DNA from 4 places in the Rhizobium sp. OAE497 genome. Region 1 is predicted to be linked to each of the others. Evidence: predicted binding sites of a transcription regulator. Region 1 holds the regulator's gene; each other region holds the start of a gene.
The links. Region 1 encodes PhoB, which activates phosphate uptake and scavenging genes when phosphate is short. Its sites were predicted from a motif close to TGTCATNNANCTGTCAT; they were not measured.

Region 1 (4,186 bases):
GCGGTCACGGCAACGCCGGCGCCAAAATCCAGATATCGCTCGCCGGACTCGGTAATCAGCCAGACGCCCTCACCTCGCTCGAACCGCAGAGGGGCACGAGAATAGGTATCATATAGCGGCGCGGCTTCAGCCATGGCGCGGTCTCCTGTCAGCGTTATGGGCAACCGGACTCCGGCTAAAAAACCAGGTCCGAAAAATTAAAAATGCCGCCTCTCGGCGGCGCTGTGCACTATTTACTTTTCGCACTGCAATGTCAACAAAACTACGGCTTTCGTGGCTTCTGGGTGACGCTCAAGCGATGTCGCGTTTCATCAACAGCTAATGTTGCAGAAATGACTCTGTGGGGAAGCAAGTTGGGGAAAACTTGAAATTCGATTCATCCGGATTCCCGCGACTCTTGTCACGGAGTCAGCCTCACACTAGGTTAAAACTCAATTACTAGACTGCATGCGGCGGAACTAGTCACCAAAATTAGTCAAGCGTTTCTTGTGTCGGATTCATCCGGGGCAAACGGTGAAGGATTCTGCCTTCACAACGCTTAAACGGCGGAGACACAGGGCATGAACTGGACAGACGAGCGGGTCGAGAAACTCAAGAAACTGTGGTCCGAAGGGTTGAGCGCTAGCCAGATCGCGGCGCAACTTGGAGGCGTGAGCCGGAATGCCGTTATCGGCAAGGTTCACCGTCTGGCACTGCCGGGCCGTGCCAAGGCCGGCGGCAATGCGACGGCGGCACGGGCTCCGAAGCGCACGACTTCGGCACCGCGCGCTCCGAACTACGCATCGCGCATGACGACCCGCACCGTTGCCCGCCCGCAGGGCGCAACGATGCTGAAGGAAGAGATCGAAATCGACGTCATGGAGGAGATGGAATATCGTCCCGCTTCCAACGTTGTCGTGCCGATCTCGCGCCGTCTCGGCCTGACGGAACTGACCGAGCGTACCTGCAAGTGGCCGGTCGGCGATCCGCTGAAGGACGATTTCCATTTCTGCGGCTGCGAAAGCCCGGATTCTTCGCCCTACTGCACCTATCACCAGCGCCTGGCTTACCAGCCGGTCAATGATCGCCGCAGGGCCGCACGCCCGGGCAAACTGAGCCGGGTAAAGACAAACGAAAAACGGGCCTTTCGGCCCGTTTTTTTGTATCTGCATATCAGGAGGCCGTAGCCTCCTTGATCACTCAGGCTTCCATGGAATAACCGGCACCGCGGACGGTGCGGATGACATCCTGCATGTTCGAGAAGTTGAGCGCCTTGCGCAGGCGGCCGACATGGACGTCGACGGTACGCTCGTCGACATAGATGTCGTGACCCCAGACGCCGTCGAGCAGTTGCGAGCGCGAGAAGACGCGGCCCGGCGACGACATCAGAAACTCCAGGAGGCGGAACTCGGTCGGTCCGAGACGGACTTCGCGGGTCTTGCGGTGAACGCGGTGCGTTTCGCGGTCGAGTTCGATATCGCCGCACTTCAGCACGGTCGAGAGAACTTCCGGCTTGGCGCGCCGCAGCATCGCCTTGACGCGGGCAACGAGCTCGGGCGTCGAGAACGGCTTGACGACATAGTCGTCGGCGCCGGTCGACAGGCCACGGACGCGCTCGCTCTCTTCGCCGCGCGCCGTCAGCATGATGATCGGCAGACGCTCGGTTTCCGGGCGCATGCGCAGCCGGCGGCAGAGCTCGATGCCTGATACGCCAGGCAGCATCCAATCGAGGATAAGAAGGTCCGGCGTGCGCTCCTGGAGGCGGATTTCCGCCTCGTCGCCGCGCAGGATGGTATCGACTTCGAAACCTTCGGCTTCGAGATTGTAGCGAAGAAGCACGCTCAGTGCTTCTTCGTCTTCAACGACTGCAACTCTCGGGATCATTCTATTCTGTCTCCTGAGGCCCGGTCCGGATGATTATTCCGTTACCGCGCCGACGGTGTTGGCGGTGTCGTCCTTCGGACGCTCGCCTTCCGGCTGAGCGCCGGTCGCCATGTAGTAGATGGTTTCAGCAATGTTGGTGGCGTGGTCGCCGATGCGCTCGATGTTCTTGGCGCAGAAGAGCAGATGCGTGCAGCTGGTGATGTTGCGCGGATCTTCCATCATGTAGGTGAGGAGCTCGCGGAACAGCGACGTGTACATCGCGTCGATTTCCTCGTCGCGCTCGCGGATCGACTTCGCCTTGTCGGCAGCACGCGTCGTGTAGACGTCGAGCACTTCCTTCAGCTGGACGAGAGCGAGCTCGGAGAGATGCTCCAGGCCACGGGCGAGCTTGCGCGGAACGCCGGTGCTCTGCACGGCGATGACGCGCTTTGCGGTGTTCTTGCCGAGGTCGCCGACGCGCTCGAGGTCGGCGGCGATGCGGATCGAACCCATGATCTCGCGCAGGTCCGACGCCATCGGCTGGCGGCGGGCGATGGTGACGATCGCCTTGTCGTTGATCTCGCGCTCGGCGTGATCGAGGATCACGTCGTCGGAGATGACCTTCTGCGCCAGTGCCGCGTCGCCGTTGACGAGGGCGCGGACAGCGTCGGAAACCATCTGCTCGGCCAGGCCGCCCATTTCGGAAATGCGGCGCGAGAGGAACTTCAGGTCTTCGTCATACGCAGAAAAAATATGTGTCGATGCCATGGGGAAAGTCCTTGAGTGTCTATCGGGGGTCGTGACGCCAAAGATCAGCCGAAGCGGCCCATGATGTAATCCTGGGTGCGCGGATCGTCCGGATTGGTGAACATCTTGTCGGTGTCGTTCTCCTCGACGAGATTGCCGAGATGGAACATGGCCGTGCGCTGCGAAACGCGAGCGGCCTGCTGCATGGAGTGCGTGACGATGACGATCGTGTAGGCTTCGCGCAGCTCGTGGATCAGTTCCTCGACCTTTGCGGTGGCGATCGGGTCGAGTGCCGAGCACGGCTCGTCCATCAGGATGACTTCGGGCGAGACGGCAACGGCGCGGGCGATGCAAAGGCGCTGCTGCTGACCGCCGGAGAGGCCTGTGCCGGATTCATGAACGCGGTCCTTGACCTCGTTCCACAGGCCGGCGCGTTGCAGGCTGGTCTCTACGATCTGGTCCATGTCGGCCTTGGTCTTGGCAAGACCATGGATGCGCGGGCCGTAGGCAACGTTCTCATAGATCGACTTCGGGAACGGGTTCGGCTTCTGGAACACCATTCCGACGCGGGCGCGCAGTTCGACGACGTCGATATCCGGATCGTAGATATCGTCGCCATCGAGCGTGATCTTGCCGGTGACGCGGCAATTGTCGATCGTGTCGTTCATGCGGTTCAGGCTGCGTAGGAAGGTGGACTTGCCGCAGCCGGACGGGCCGATGAGCGCCGTGACGGTGTTTTCGCGGATGTTCAGCTTGACGTCGAAGAGGGCGCGCTTTTCGCCGTAATAGACGGAAACGTCCTGGCCGATCATCTTGTAGGGAATGCTGTTCATCTTCTGGTCCAGAGCCTTTTCAACTGCTGCTTCTGTCAACATGTTCATTGGGTTTTACTCCGTTTACCAGCGGCGCTCAAAGCGACGGCGCAAGAGGATGGCTCCGAGGTTCATGACGATCAGGAACAAGAGGAGGACGATGATGGCACCCGACGTACGTTCCACGAAGGCGCGTTCGGCTTCGTTGGCCCACATGTAGACCTGGACGGGGAGCGCGGTGGACGGGTCGAGAGGCGTGGCCGGTGCATTGGCGACGAAGGCGACCATGCCGATCAGCAAGAGCGGCGCGGTTTCGCCGAGCGCGTGCGCCAGGCCGATGATGGTGCCGGTCAGGATGCCCGGCATGGCGAGCGGCAGCACATGGTGGAACACCATCTGCATCTTCGAGGCGCCGAGACCGAGAGCGGCCGCGCGGATCGACGGCGGGACGGCGCGAAGAGCCGCACGCGTCGCGATGATGATCGTCGGCAGCGTCATCAGCGTGAGCACCAGACCGCCGACCAGCGAGGCCGAGCGCGGCATGCCCATGAAGTTGATGAACACTGAGAGACCGAGCAGACCGTAGACGATCGAGGGAACCGCAGCCAGGTTGTTGATGTTGACCTCGATGAGATCCGTCAGCCGGTTCTTCGGTGCGAATTCCTCGAGATAGATCGAGGCGGCGACACCGATCGGCAGCGACAGCACAAGAACGATCGCCATCAGATAGAGCGAGCCGATGAGGGCAACGCCGAGGCCGGCGGCTTCAGGACGGCTGGAATTGC
Region 2 (4,186 bases), 3.4 Mb from region 1:
ACGGACAGATCGTTGATCTCGAGAGCCAGCATCAGGCGATCGAATACTCGGCCTGCCGCAGGCGCAGGAGGCTCACAAACCCGGTTTCCGGATCTTTCCAGGAACCGTATTCCAGGACGCCGCGGACTTCGATCGTCTGGCTCGGCTGCACAAATGTCTGCTTCTCGTCGAGATAAACGACGACGATATTGTCGGGCCAGTCTGCGTCGGATGAGCAGAACGGGCAGAGCGACATCGGAATTTCGGTCAGCACGAAGAACGCGGCCTCGGCCTTCAGCGGCGGCGCCATGAAGCCGCGCATCGAAATTTCCTGGCCTGCTAGTGTCTTGACCTTGTTCGAGAATTCCAGGCCGAGCACACCGAATTTGCCATAAAGCTCATCGAAGCTGAGCGCTGTATCCGCCGCGCGCGACATCGACGGCGCAAAGGGCAGTAGGCCGGCAGCGGCCATGAATGCGCGCCGGTTGAGAAGCGGGGCCAAAGGCTTTTTCATGCCGATCTCCATCAAATGGGTTCCCGGCCGTGACAGCCGGGAACGTGATTGGCGAAGAGAGGGGACGGTGTCCCCCGATGGATCAGTTGGTTTGCTTCGCGCCGAGCGCGAAGGCATCGGCCAGCACGCGATAGACGTCGCTCTGTTCCATATAGCCCTTGAAGCCTTCGGCGCCGGGGCCGGTTGCCTGCAGCACCACGTCGTCGACGGTGTGAGCGCCGGAAGCCTGGCTCTTCGGCAGGTTGCCCTGAACGAAGACGGCACCGGGGACATCCTTGTAGGCTTCGTTCGCGACGAAATCCTTCTTCTCGTTCTGAACCGCCGGAGTGAACGGATTGTCGAGCTTCGGGCGGAAGGTTTCGTAGTGATCCGGATAGTTCGATACGAACATCGCGAGACGCTTGGAAACGTCGATATTGTCAGGATAGCCGTCGTTGTTTGCGTCGACATAGTTGGTAAAGCCGCGACCAGCGACCTTCTCGCGCATGTCGGTGCCTTCAATGGTGTCGTCGACCGTGCCAACGATGGTGATGCCATGCGTATGGTCGCCGGTGACGACGATCATCGTATCCGGGTTGCTGGCAGCAAACTCCTTGGCAACGCCGATTGCCTTGTCGAACTCGATCGTGTCGACGACAGCGCGCTCGTTGTCGAGCGGATGGGTCATCTTGTCGATATTCGCGGCTTCGACGACCAGAAAGAAACCTTCCTGGTTCTTCGACAGCGTATCGAGAGCGATCTTGGTCATCTCGACGAGACCCGGCTGTGCCGGGAACTTGCCGACAGTGCCCTTCTTCAGGAATTCACGGTCCAGTGTCGTATCCATGTTGCCGGTGTGGAACAGGCCGAGGATCTTGCCGTCGTTGGCGCCGGCAGCTGCCGAAAGTTCCGTCTTGTCGGTCGCAAGCTTGTAGCCGGCGTCCTGGAACATCTTGACATAGTCCTTGTCGTCCTTGCGCTTCGAGCCCGCGGTTGCCTGCGGCAGGAAGTAGGCCGAGCCACCACCGAGAACGACATCCGGCTTGACGTCGAACAGCATGCCGGTGATTTCGGCCTTGTCGTCGCGGCGGCGGGTATGGGAGACGACGGCAGCCGGCGTGGCGTCCTGGAGCTCCGAAGTGGTGACGATGCCGATCGACTTGGCGGTCTGGCGGCGCAGGGCTTCGCCGAGCGTTTCTACGCGCGGATCGTCGAGCGTATCGGGCGTACGGTCGGCATAAACGCCGAGCGAGTTGATGGCGCCCTTATGGCCGCTCATGTAGGCCGACATCGTGTTGGCGCTGTCCGTCGTGATCGAGTCCGTCGCCGAGGTGCCAATGAAGGCCATACGGTCGAGATCGTCCATGTTCAGGCGGCCATTGGCCTTACCTTCGGTCATGCCCTTGGACATGATGCGGGCAGCAGTGCGATGCGCAACGGAAAGACCGTCGCCGATCAGGAAGATAACGTTCTTGGCCTTCGGCGCGGTGCCGGTGCTGTAGACGTTCCAGGTGACCGACTTCTTCTCGTCACCGGCCGAAACCTCGACCTTGTACTCGCCGGGCGCGGCGATCGTCAGGCCGCGCAGGATGATGGCAGAACCGAGTGCCTTGTCTTCCTTACCCTTTTCCAGCTCTACAAACTTGGCCTCGCCCCCGAGAACCGTCTTGTAGTCCTGACCATTGACCGTGATCTTGATGTCTTCCGCCTTGACCTGCTTGCCGAGCTCGACCTTGAAATCGAACGGCGAGCCGGCGAGAATCGTCGCACGGTCAAGCGGATAGACGGTGGCCGCCTGTGCGGCACCGGCAAGAATCGTCGTGGCCGCCAGAGCGGCAAAAATCATACGCATGGAAAACCCCCGTTTTCGTTGCAGTCAATAAACAACGGGCCGGGGATAGCCGCCGGGGATGACATGTCGATGACATCGCTATGACAATCTGCCGCAGCCGCCGGGAGGCCGTTGGGCCAGCGCAAAAACCTTGACTCCTGTGGAAAACCTTTTAAGAGCAACGGCGGAAAAGGAATTATTCATGGTTCGCCGCGAACACGCCATTGCTGCATGCAATGACCGGGCACTGAGTGCCGGGATGGATATTGCCGTTCCGGTTTCTTCCAAAACCAAGGCCAAAACGACGACGAAAACCGTCTGACGTCTCTGGCCTGCCGCTCTCTCCCCGGCCCGGCTGGGGACAGGAAGCCGCGAGGATTTCGCGCCTTCCCCCCTCACCGGACAAGAGGAGAGAAGAGAAAGAGAGCTTAAAATGGGTTTCAAAGTAGCAATCGCGGGAGCAACCGGAAACGTCGGCCGGGAAATGCTCAACATTCTTTCCGAACGCGGCTTCCCAGCCGATGAAGTCGTGGCGCTCGCTTCCGCCCGCTCCCAGGGCACGGAAGTTTCCTACGGCGACCGCACGCTCAAGGTTTCGAACCTCGAAAACTACGATTTCTCCGACACCGACATCTGCCTGATGTCCGCCGGCGGCGACGTCTCCAAGAAGTGGTCGCCGAAGATTGGCCAGCAGGGCTGCGTCGTCATCGACAACTCCTCGGCCTGGCGCTACGACGCCGAAGTGCCGCTGATCGTGCCGGAAGTGAACCCCGACGCCATCTCGCTCTTCACCAAGAAGAACATCATTGCCAACCCGAATTGCTCGACCGCCCAGCTCGTCGTGGCCCTGAAGCCGCTGCATGACGCTGCCAAGATCAAGCGCGTGGTCGTCTCGACCTACCAGTCGGTTTCCGGCGCCGGCAAGGACGGCATGGACGAGCTCTTCAACCAGACGCGCGCCGTCTTCGTTGCCGATCCGATCGAGAACAAGAAGTTCACCAAGCGCATCGCCTTCAACGTCATCCCGCACATCGACGTGTTCATGGAAGACGGCTATACGAAGGAAGAGTGGAAGGTCCTAGCAGAAACCAAGAAGATGCTTGATCCGAAGATCAAGGTGACCTGCACCGCGGTTCGCGTCCCGGTCTTCATCGGTCATTCGGAATCGGTCAACATCGAGTTCGAAAACGAGATCACCGCCGACCAGGCCCGCGATATCCTGCGCGACGCCCCGGGCTGCCAGGTCATCGACAAGCATGAAAACGGCGGCTACATCACGCCTTACGAATCCGCCGGCGAAGACGCGACCTACATCTCGCGCATCCGCGAAGATGCGACTGTCGAGAACGGTCTCAACATGTGGGTCGTTTCCGACAACCTGCGCAAGGGCGCCGCTCTGAACGCCATTCAGATCGCCGAACTCCTGGTCAACCGCGGCCTCGTCAAGCCGCGCAAGCAGGCCGCCTGATACCGAATATTAACCATAGCTTGCTATCAGCCCCGCATGTCGTCAGACTTGCGGGGCTTTTCCTTAAACAGGCAGACGGCAATCGCGCGGCAGACCGCCAATCTCGCTAAAAGGTGATCGTGACAAAATCACCCCCGGCTGGCATTCTGCCCGGCATTCCAGCGACTGCAGATCGAGATCGGGGTTTCTCATGCGCATGACAAAGTTCTTGGTAGCGGCCATCGCGGCGGTGGGCGCTTTCCATGTAGTTCCGGCAGCGGCCAATGCTGCGCAATGCGGCAATAACGGCGCCGGCTTCGATGCCTGGGTGCAGCAGTTCAAGCAGGAAGCTGCAGCGCAGGGCGTCAGCCAGTCGGTTCTCAACCGCGCCTTCGCAAACGTTGCCTATAATCGCCCGACAATTGCCGCTGACCGT
Region 3 (4,186 bases), 3.2 Mb from region 1:
TTTAACCCCGCCGCTGGTTGCAAGGGCCTTGTTTGCTAGGGGCGAAAGCCTCATATTGTCTGCAGGCATGCTGGAGCTCCGCAGCGGCGCCCGGGTCGTAAAGCCCGACACCGTATTCACATCGGAGCTTGTATAGAGGAAACAATGGCTGACCTTCGTAACTACCAAAGCCGGGCACAGACTGGCGAGATGATCGACCAGGGGCTGCGCTCCTATATGCTCAAGGTCTACAACCTGATGGCGCTGGGTCTGGCGATCACGGGTGTTGCGGCCTATCTCGGCTTCAATTTCGCGGTCCAGGACAATCAGCTGACGCAGTTCGGCGTACTGCTTTTCCAGTCGCCGCTTCGCTGGGTCGTGATCCTTGCTCCGTTGGCTGCGGTCTTCTTCCTGAGCTTCCGGATTAACCGCATGAGCGTTGCCGCCGCGCAGACGACCTTCTGGGTCTATGCCGCGCTGGTCGGCCTGTCGCTCTCGTCGATCTTCCTGGTCTACACGCAGTCGAGCATCACGCAGACCTTCTTCGTGACCGCCGCTTCGTTTGGCGCCCTGTCGCTCTACGGCTACACGACCAAGCGTGATCTCTCGGCCATGGGCTCGTTCCTGATCATGGGTCTCTTCGGCCTCATCATCGCGTCGATCGTGAACATCTTCCTGGGCTCGTCTGCCCTCCAGTTCGCGATCTCGGTGATCGGCGTGCTGATCTTCGCAGGCCTCACCGCCTACGATACGCAGCGCATCAAGGAACTGTACTACGAAGCAGACGGTGCTGAAGTCATGGGCCGCAAGGCGATCATGGGCGCTCTGACGCTCTACCTCGACTTCATCAACCTGTTCATGTTCCTTCTGCAGTTCATGGGTAACCGCAAGTAACACGGAACGAGTGCCGGCGAGGGTAACCTCGACCGGATCAAAGACACAAGCCGCCTGCAGCAGAGATGTTGCGGGCGGTTTTATTTTGCGGAATGAGGATGCGGCGCTTCGCGTGGCGCATCATGACGATCGACATGCAGCCGGCATACGAAAGCCGGCCCTTTGTCTCAGAGCTTGCGCGCCGCCAGACGCCGCCGATCGAGCGCAACATGGTCGGAGCCGCGCTTCGTCAGACGGAATTGCCGCTTCTGGAATTCTCCGCGAATCTCGATAAAGCCCTTCTCCTCGGCCTCGTTCAAGGTCTTCAGGCTGGTGCCCTCGGGAGGAGACTGCCAATCGATGCCGACGGCGGCATGCAGCAAAACCAGGATCTTGATAATCGCGTTTCTCCATGGCTGACGCATGCGGCGACTGTGCCGCCTGAGGCAACGGGCCCGTTCAGCGAATGCCGTTCTCTAGAAGCTCCGGCGGCTTCGGTCAACTCGCTGGCTCTGCTGCCGGGCTCGATGTCACCCTACGCCGTGCCAAAACCAGCGGAACGACGGCAACAACGGCCGCAAGCATGATCAGTCTGAATGCACCGGCCCCGATACCCCATTCGCTTTTCCTGTTGCCAAATCTCGCGGCGAATGGTTTTCAGCCTGAACCACACTCCAGACATCGGCCGCCGAATGACCGTTAACCTCCGCGATATCTCCACCTCCGACCTCGACGCCATCACCGCGATCTACCGTGAATCCGTACTGTCGGGCGTCGCCAGCTACGAGATAGCACCGCCGGAGCGCCAGGAGATGGCAACCCGCCTCTCCGCCATAATCGGCCAGGGCTACCCCTATATTGCCGCCGTTGACGAAAACGGCGAGCTTCTGGGCTATGCCTATGCGTCGGCGTTTCGCACGCGGCCGGCCTATAGATGGATGGTCGAGGATTCGATCTATCTTGCCCCCGCCGCCCGTGGAAAGGGCGTCGGCAAGGCGCTGCTGGCGGAACTGATATCACGCTGCACCGCGCTCGGCTTCCGGCAAATGGTGGCCGTCATCGGCGGCGCCCATCCAGCCTCGATCGCGCTGCATCGTTCATCGGGTTTCGAGGAAACCGGTCTGCTGAAGGGCACCGGCTACAAGCACGGCCGCTGGCTGGATACGATGCTGATGCAGCGTGTGCTCGGCGAGGGCAAGGATACAGACCCGGATCTCTCTGCTTATCCAGGCAGCCTCTACAAGGGCTGAGCGCCTATTTGTCGACGAGCTTCAGCACCTTGTCGAAGACCTTCAGGACCTGCTGCAGCTCGTGGCCACGCTTCAGGATCATGCCGTTGGTATTCACCACGGAATAGGCGCCCTGCTTGTTGGCAAGCTTGGGATCTTTCTCGATGGTGAAGAGGGGCATTTCGCCGGAGCGCTTGAAGACGGAGAACACCGCCTTGTCCTTCATGTGGTCGATTGCGTAGTCTTTCCACTCGCCCTCGCCGACCATGCGGCCGTAAATCCACAGGATTGCATCCAGCTCTCGCCGGTGAAACGTCACCGGCAACGGATCCTTGCTCTGCTTGTATTCTTTAAGATCGACGACGACTGAGGAACTATTGTCGGCGGAACGGTGATCGCCATGCCGCAAATCCGGCTGATCTGTCATCAGTCTCCCTGTGCCTCCGCTTGTGACAGGAGAGTGACAGTTTGCCCGAGCCGCGCCAAATTGCAAGTGCGGCCAGTCATCACATTAATCATATGCTATGCAATCTCCTGAGCGCCGCAATTCAGTCAAAACAGCGCCTCATTTGCAGGGGAAGTTCCGCTCACCGATTTGGCGCCAGCGCGCCAAAGGGCCCGGCTGAGCGTATCGACCTTAACCCCAGCCCCGAATACGATCAGCCGGGCCGCCCCGTTTTCCATCTGCCGCAGCAGATGAAACCCTCAGATATTCTTGCCCGCCATGATGACGGTTGCGCCCAGGATCGCGGCCGGGTCACCATCAGCCGTAGCAGCCTGCAGCAGAATTGCACAGCCCTCGAGGTCGGCCTTCTGAAGCACCGTTGCAGGTAAGGTCAGGCTTGTTGCCTTTCCGTCCCACATGCCCACGGTTTCAATGTCGCTGACGCTGTTGATGTAGGAAATCTTCTGGCCGCTATTCTCGCCCTTTTCGACGTCGATGGTCTTTTCCTTGTCGAAATAGACCATGACGACGCTGGCCTTGCCCTGCCCGGCGCCGATCTTGATCTCCAGCTCGTCACCGCGCATCTGCGCATCGACGGGCACGGACAGACCCTTGCCCTCCGTGGAGAAGCCATTGATCTTGCCGTTGATCGCCGAGATGTCGGATCCCGCCATATGGTCGCGGCCATTGACCACCACCTGCGGCGTATAGACGTTGCTGCGGCCGAGCATCCGGGCGTAGCCATACTGCCGGTCGGTATTCTGCTTGGAGCTCAGCGTGTCGGTCCAGCCGAGATAGTTCCAGTAATCGACATGATAAGCGAGCGCGATGACATCGCCCTGGCCGACGATCTTGCGGAATGCCGCATCAGCCGGCGGACAGGAGCCGCAGCCCTGTGAGGTAAAGAGTTCGACGACGCCCTTCGGCTTGCCGTCTTCGGCATGAAGCGGTGCCGCGAGCACCAGACCGGCAATCATCGAAATCAAAAAACGCGGCGACATTGCAACCTCTTTTCCAGAACATGCGGCGGACCGATACCGCAGGCCCCGATTACGACCGTAGAGATAATCCTTCCGGCTCAAAACGGGAAGTAACGAACGGGTGAGACAGGCCCACCCGCCATCGCAGCCGGAACACATCGCCGTGAGCCCCGTCCCGCAAAGAAAAACCGCCGGAGATTGCTCCCCGGCGGCGATTATCATGCGCTTGTCTTAAGAATTAAGCAGCGAGATCACGCAGAACCGTCTGCAGGATGCCGCCGTTGTTGAGGTAGATGACCTCATCCAGCGTGTCGACGCGCGACAGAAGCGGAACTTCCTTCACGGTGCCGTCGCCGTAGGTGATCTTGGCAATCTTCTTCTCACGCGGCTTGATGTTCTCGAGACCTTCGATGGTGACGATTTCGTCGCCCTTCAGGCCGAGGCTCTGCCAGGTCGTGCCCTCTTCGAAGACGAAGGGGATGACGCCCATGCCGACCAGGTTCGAGCGGTGAATACGCTCGAAGCTCTGCGCGACGACAGCCTTGACGCCGAGCAGGTTGGTGCCCTTTGCAGCCCAGTCACGCGAAGAGCCGTTGCCGTATTCGACACCGGCGAAGATGACGAGCGGAACGCCCTCGGCCTTGTACTGCATGGCCGCGTCGTAGATCGATTCCTCTTCC
Region 4 (4,186 bases), 3.4 Mb from region 1:
AGGATCAGGCGGTTGAAGCTGTCATTGTCGATCGTGCCGTTGAAGGCGGCAACGAAAGCTTCCTCCAGCGGCGCGCCGAAGCGGCCGAGATCGATGTCGGTGCCGCTGCGGGCTTCGAGCTCCATATCGTGGAGCACGACGATGCTGATGGCGCCATCGGCGGCGGGGACTTCGATATCGAAGGTCCTTTCGCTGAGCACGTTGAAGCCGAGATTTTCGAGCAGCGGAACACGGCGCGAGAGCGGCAGCTGTTCGCCGCTGTGGAAGATCTTCAGGGACAGGATGCGCCCGCGCTCGTTGTCGTCGCGGTAATAGAACTCGATGCGGATCGGTTCGCCGGCTGCGCATGCGCTGATATCGGGAAGATCGCCGACGGCTTCATCCGGCGAGAAGGCTTCCTGGAAAGCGTTGCTGACGCCGATCCGGGGCGCCTTCGGGCCTGCCAGCATTTCGAAGCGGCTGTCCCAGCGGGCGGTGATTGCCCGGATCGCTTCCTCGAGCCTGGCCTGGGGAATGCGCGGCGTCTTGCCGCCGGAGCGGCCGATGATGAAGTGGACGCGGGCGACGCCGCCTTCCGGGAAGGCCGGATAATAGGCCGAAACGCGGCCGTCATAGACGGTCTTCAGGTAGGTGCCGATCTTCTCGCGGACGATCGAGTCATATTCTTCGCGCGGTACATAGATGATGACGGAAACGAAGCGGTCGAAATGGTCGATGCGCGGCAGGACGCGCACGCGCGGCCTGTCGGCGAGGTCGTTGATCTGCTCGGCAAAGCTCGACAGCAGCGTCGTGTCGATCTGGAAGAGATCGTCGCGCGGATAGGATTCAAGCGTGTTGTCGAGCATGCGGCCGGAGTGGCTCATCGGGTCGAAGCCGAAATGCTCCTTCACCTTGGCGATCTTCGAGCGGATCAGCGGGATCTCGGACGCCCAGGACGTATAGGCCGTCGATGTGAAGAGGCCGACGATGCGGAGTTCGCCGGTGACGTTGCCATCCTTGTCGAAACGCTTGACGCCGACATAGTCCATATAGGCGCGGCGGTGGACCACCGATTTGACGTTGGCCTTGGTGACGATCAGGAAATCCGGACCGTCGAGGAAGGCGAGGATCTCGGGCGTCGTCGTCACCGCATCCTTGCCGGTGCGCAGGACAAGAACATCGGGATTGGAGAGAATGCCGAGGCCGGTGCCCTTGTCGCGCTCCACCTTGGCGCCGGCGCCCTTGCCGGAATAGACGTATTCGCGCATGCCGAGGAAGGTGAAGTTCTCATCGCGCAGCCAGGTCAGGAAGGCGAGTGCTTCGTCGCGGTCTGCCTTCTTGCGGCTGGAGCCATATTCACGCAGCTCGTCGATCGCCGTATCGAGCTTGGAGAGCATCGGCTTCCAGTCGGAAACCGCCTGATCGACCTGCTCCAGCACCGTCTTGATGCGCTTCTGCAGGTCGGCGGCCTGGGCCGATGTCAGCGGCGAAATATGGATCTGGATATGGCTGACGCGCTTTGCCGGATCGCTCGGCTCATCGGCCGAATACAGCTCAGGAGCGTTGCCGTCTTCGAGGACCAAAATGGGGTGAACCGCCATGAAGAGATCGCGGTAGGTGCTGGTCACCTCGCCCATCACGGACTCGTAGAGGAAGGGCATGTTGTGGTCGGTGATCGTCAGAACCGATACGGCAATGCCCGCGGGCTCGACATCCGCGATGGTGTCGATGCTGACGCGCGGCGTCTTGCCGTTCCAGGCCTGTAATTCGCGGGCGGAATGGACCGCCGACAGCGCGAGCATCTCCGGGGTGTAGCGGTCGAGATCGTCGCCGCTGGCGCGGCCGAAGAGAATTTCGGGCTCAATAAATTTGTCGCCGGTCGCGGCCGCGATCTTCTTGGCGCTCTCGATCTGCTTTTCACGTTTGGGATTTTGTCTTACGGCCATTTCAGATGCTCCCCCCGAGTCGGTCGGTTTTGGGCAAAATATCAGAAGAGTTATCGAAAAAATCTCTAAAAGAGGCGGTTTGACGGCAGCTTTCGTTCATTTTCGCCCCTGTTTGGATCACTTTCCGGAAGAATTGACGCTTATCTCGAATAGCTAAAATAAGTCGTCTCCGGTTTTCTCCGTCCGCTTCGCGACCTTTCCACGCAGAGATGAAGAACGGTTGACAGCTGTGGCGCAAAAAGGGGATCAACGGCGCATCGGGTTCAGGACCATCATCATGCCAGAAAATACCGCTGCCGGAACGGTTATCGTCATCTCCAGTCACGTCGTTCGTGGTTCGGTCGGCAATCGCGCCGCCGTCTTCGCGCTTGAAACGCTCGGACATCAGGTCTGGGCTCTTCCGACGGTGGTTTTGCCCTGGCATCCCGGGCATGGCCGCTCCACACGGCTGACCTTTGCCGAAGCCGACTTCGATGCGGCGATCGATGACCTGATCCGCGCGCCCTGGGTGGGCGAGGTGAAGGCGGTGCTGTCAGGCTATTTCGGCAATGCGGCGCAGGCCAAGTCGGTGGCCCGCCTGGTCAGCTCGCTGCGGCAGGGCAATCCAGATCTTCTCTATGTCTGCGACCCCGTCATGGGCGATCTCGGCGGGCTCTATGTGCCGCAGGCGACGGCCGAGGCGATCCGCGATCACCTGATCCCGCTTGCCTCGCTCGCGACACCCAACCGCTACGAGCTCGCCTGGATGGCCGGCGCACCGCTCGATGACAACAATGCCATCATGGAGGCGGCCCTGTCGCTTGGCCCGTCGCGCATGCTGGTCACCTCGGCTGTTCCGATGATGAGCGGCGGGATCGGTAATCTCTATCTTTCCGGACGCCACGCGCTGCTTGCCGAGCATAGGGCGATCGACAACCCGCCGAATGGGCTCGGAGATCTCCTGGCTGCGCTCTTCATGTCACGGTTGCTCTCGGGCATGGATGACGAGAAGGCGCTGCAGCTGGCGACGGCCAGCGTCTATGAAGTGCTTGCCCGTGCCGTCAAACGCGGAAGCGACGAATTGACGCTTGCGAGTGATGCTTCCAGTCTCGCCACGCCGATGGCCATGGTGCAGATGCGCCGCCTCATGCATCCGGCGCAGCGGCGCAAGCAATAGCAACGACTCATTTTGCACTGCAGCAGTTGATCTTGCCCGCGCCAAGCGGTAATCGAAATGTCATGCAGCGTTTTCCTGGATCACTTCTCGACGGTTATCGCAACTTCATGAGCGGGCGCTATGCCGATGCGCGCGACCGCTACAAGACGCTTGCGGAAAACGGGCAGAGCCCGACCACGCTCGTCATTGCCTGTTGCGACTCCCGCGCGGCTCCGGAGTTGATCTTCGATGCCGGCCCGGGCGAGCTCTTCGTCATCCGGAACGTCGCCAATCTCGTGCCGCCCTATGAGCCGGACGGGCATTTCCATGCGACTTCGGCTGCTCTCGAATTTGCCGTACAGGCGCTCAAGGTCACCGATATCGTCGTCATGGGCCATGGCCGTTGCGGTGGTATCCGCGCTGCACTCGATCCGAGCTCGGAACCGCTCTCGCCGGGCGATTTCATCGGCCGCTGGATGTCGCTCGTCAAGGATGCCGCCGAGCAGATCGGCAGCAACGACGTCATGACCCAGACCGAGCGCCAGACGGCGCTCGAGCGTGTCTCGATCCGCAACTCGATCAACAATCTGAGGACCTTCCCCGAGGTCAAGGCGCTGGAAAAAGAGGGCAAGATCGCCCTTCACGGTGCCTGGTTCGACATCTCGACCGGCGAATTGTGGGTCATGGATGCCGAAACGCGCGATTTCATCCGTCCCGACGTATAGGCCTTCGCATATAGGTTTATGGGTTCTTTAGGGAATCCCGCTAGAATTTCATCGAAACACGTCTTCAACCTGCGGATTGCGGCGGCTTTCGATGAAGTTCGAAACGACCAACAAGATCATTCTCGCGGCCATCCTGCTGCCTTTCATCTTCATGATCGCCGAAGGCGTTCTGGTCGTACGCACGTCGTTCCGCCAGTATGTTTCGCTGGAAAAAGACTATCGTTTCGCTGATGTTCTGGCGCGCGGTGGCTCGATCGCGGCGAACGAGATCCTCGGCGAGACCGTTGCGACCAGGCAGTATCTCACCCATCCGGGCACCGACAATGCGGTCAGCATGCAGCAGAGCCGCGCGCGGCTCGATGAGGAGCGCCGGAAATTCCAGATGAGCCTGCCCTCGGCAG

Region 2: the regulator PhoB is predicted to act here: its motif matches at 2,383-2,399, upstream of ABIE40_RS19085 (alkaline phosphatase).
Region 3: the regulator PhoB is predicted to act here: its motif matches at 2,531-2,547, upstream of ABIE40_RS18265 (DUF2794 domain-containing protein).
Region 4: the regulator PhoB is predicted to act here: its motif matches at 2,135-2,151, upstream of ABIE40_RS19120 (NAD-glutamate dehydrogenase).

Annotation. Positions count from the first base shown of each region.
Region 1 covers NZ_JBEPOA010000001.1:455,391-459,576, reverse strand. Annotated here, with positions in the region: gene ABIE40_RS02320 (aspartate aminotransferase family protein) at 1-134, opposite strand, end outside; partial or broken gene ABIE40_RS02315 (GcrA family cell cycle regulator) at 561-1,079, shown strand; gene phoB (phosphate regulon transcriptional regulator PhoB) at 1,180-1,863, opposite strand; gene phoU (phosphate signaling complex protein PhoU) at 1,897-2,610, opposite strand; gene pstB (phosphate ABC transporter ATP-binding protein PstB) at 2,655-3,470, opposite strand; gene pstA (phosphate ABC transporter permease PstA) at 3,486-4,186, opposite strand, start outside.
Region 2 covers NZ_JBEPOA010000001.1:3,822,731-3,826,916, forward strand. Annotated here, with positions in the region: gene ABIE40_RS19075 (ABC transporter ATP-binding protein) at 1-32, opposite strand, end outside; gene ABIE40_RS19080 (hypothetical protein) at 32-493, opposite strand; gene ABIE40_RS19085 (alkaline phosphatase) at 576-2,324, opposite strand; partial or broken gene ABIE40_RS19090 (hypothetical protein) at 2,436-2,625, shown strand; gene ABIE40_RS19095 (aspartate-semialdehyde dehydrogenase) at 2,737-3,771, shown strand; gene ABIE40_RS19100 (lytic murein transglycosylase) at 3,962-4,186, shown strand, end outside.
Region 3 covers NZ_JBEPOA010000001.1:3,646,603-3,650,788, forward strand. Annotated here, with positions in the region: gene ABIE40_RS18250 (Bax inhibitor-1/YccA family protein) at 145-873, shown strand; gene ABIE40_RS18255 (hypothetical protein) at 1,041-1,277, opposite strand; gene ABIE40_RS18260 (GNAT family N-acetyltransferase) at 1,545-2,102, shown strand; gene ABIE40_RS18265 (DUF2794 domain-containing protein) at 2,107-2,508, opposite strand; gene ABIE40_RS18270 (DUF1223 domain-containing protein) at 2,787-3,527, opposite strand; gene acnA (aconitate hydratase AcnA) at 3,745-4,186, opposite strand, start outside.
Region 4 covers NZ_JBEPOA010000001.1:3,828,851-3,833,036, reverse strand. Annotated here, with positions in the region: gene ABIE40_RS19120 (NAD-glutamate dehydrogenase) at 1-1,925, opposite strand, end outside; gene pdxY (pyridoxal kinase PdxY) at 2,203-3,081, shown strand; gene ABIE40_RS19110 (carbonic anhydrase) at 3,144-3,785, shown strand; gene ABIE40_RS19105 (GGDEF domain-containing protein) at 3,877-4,186, shown strand, end outside.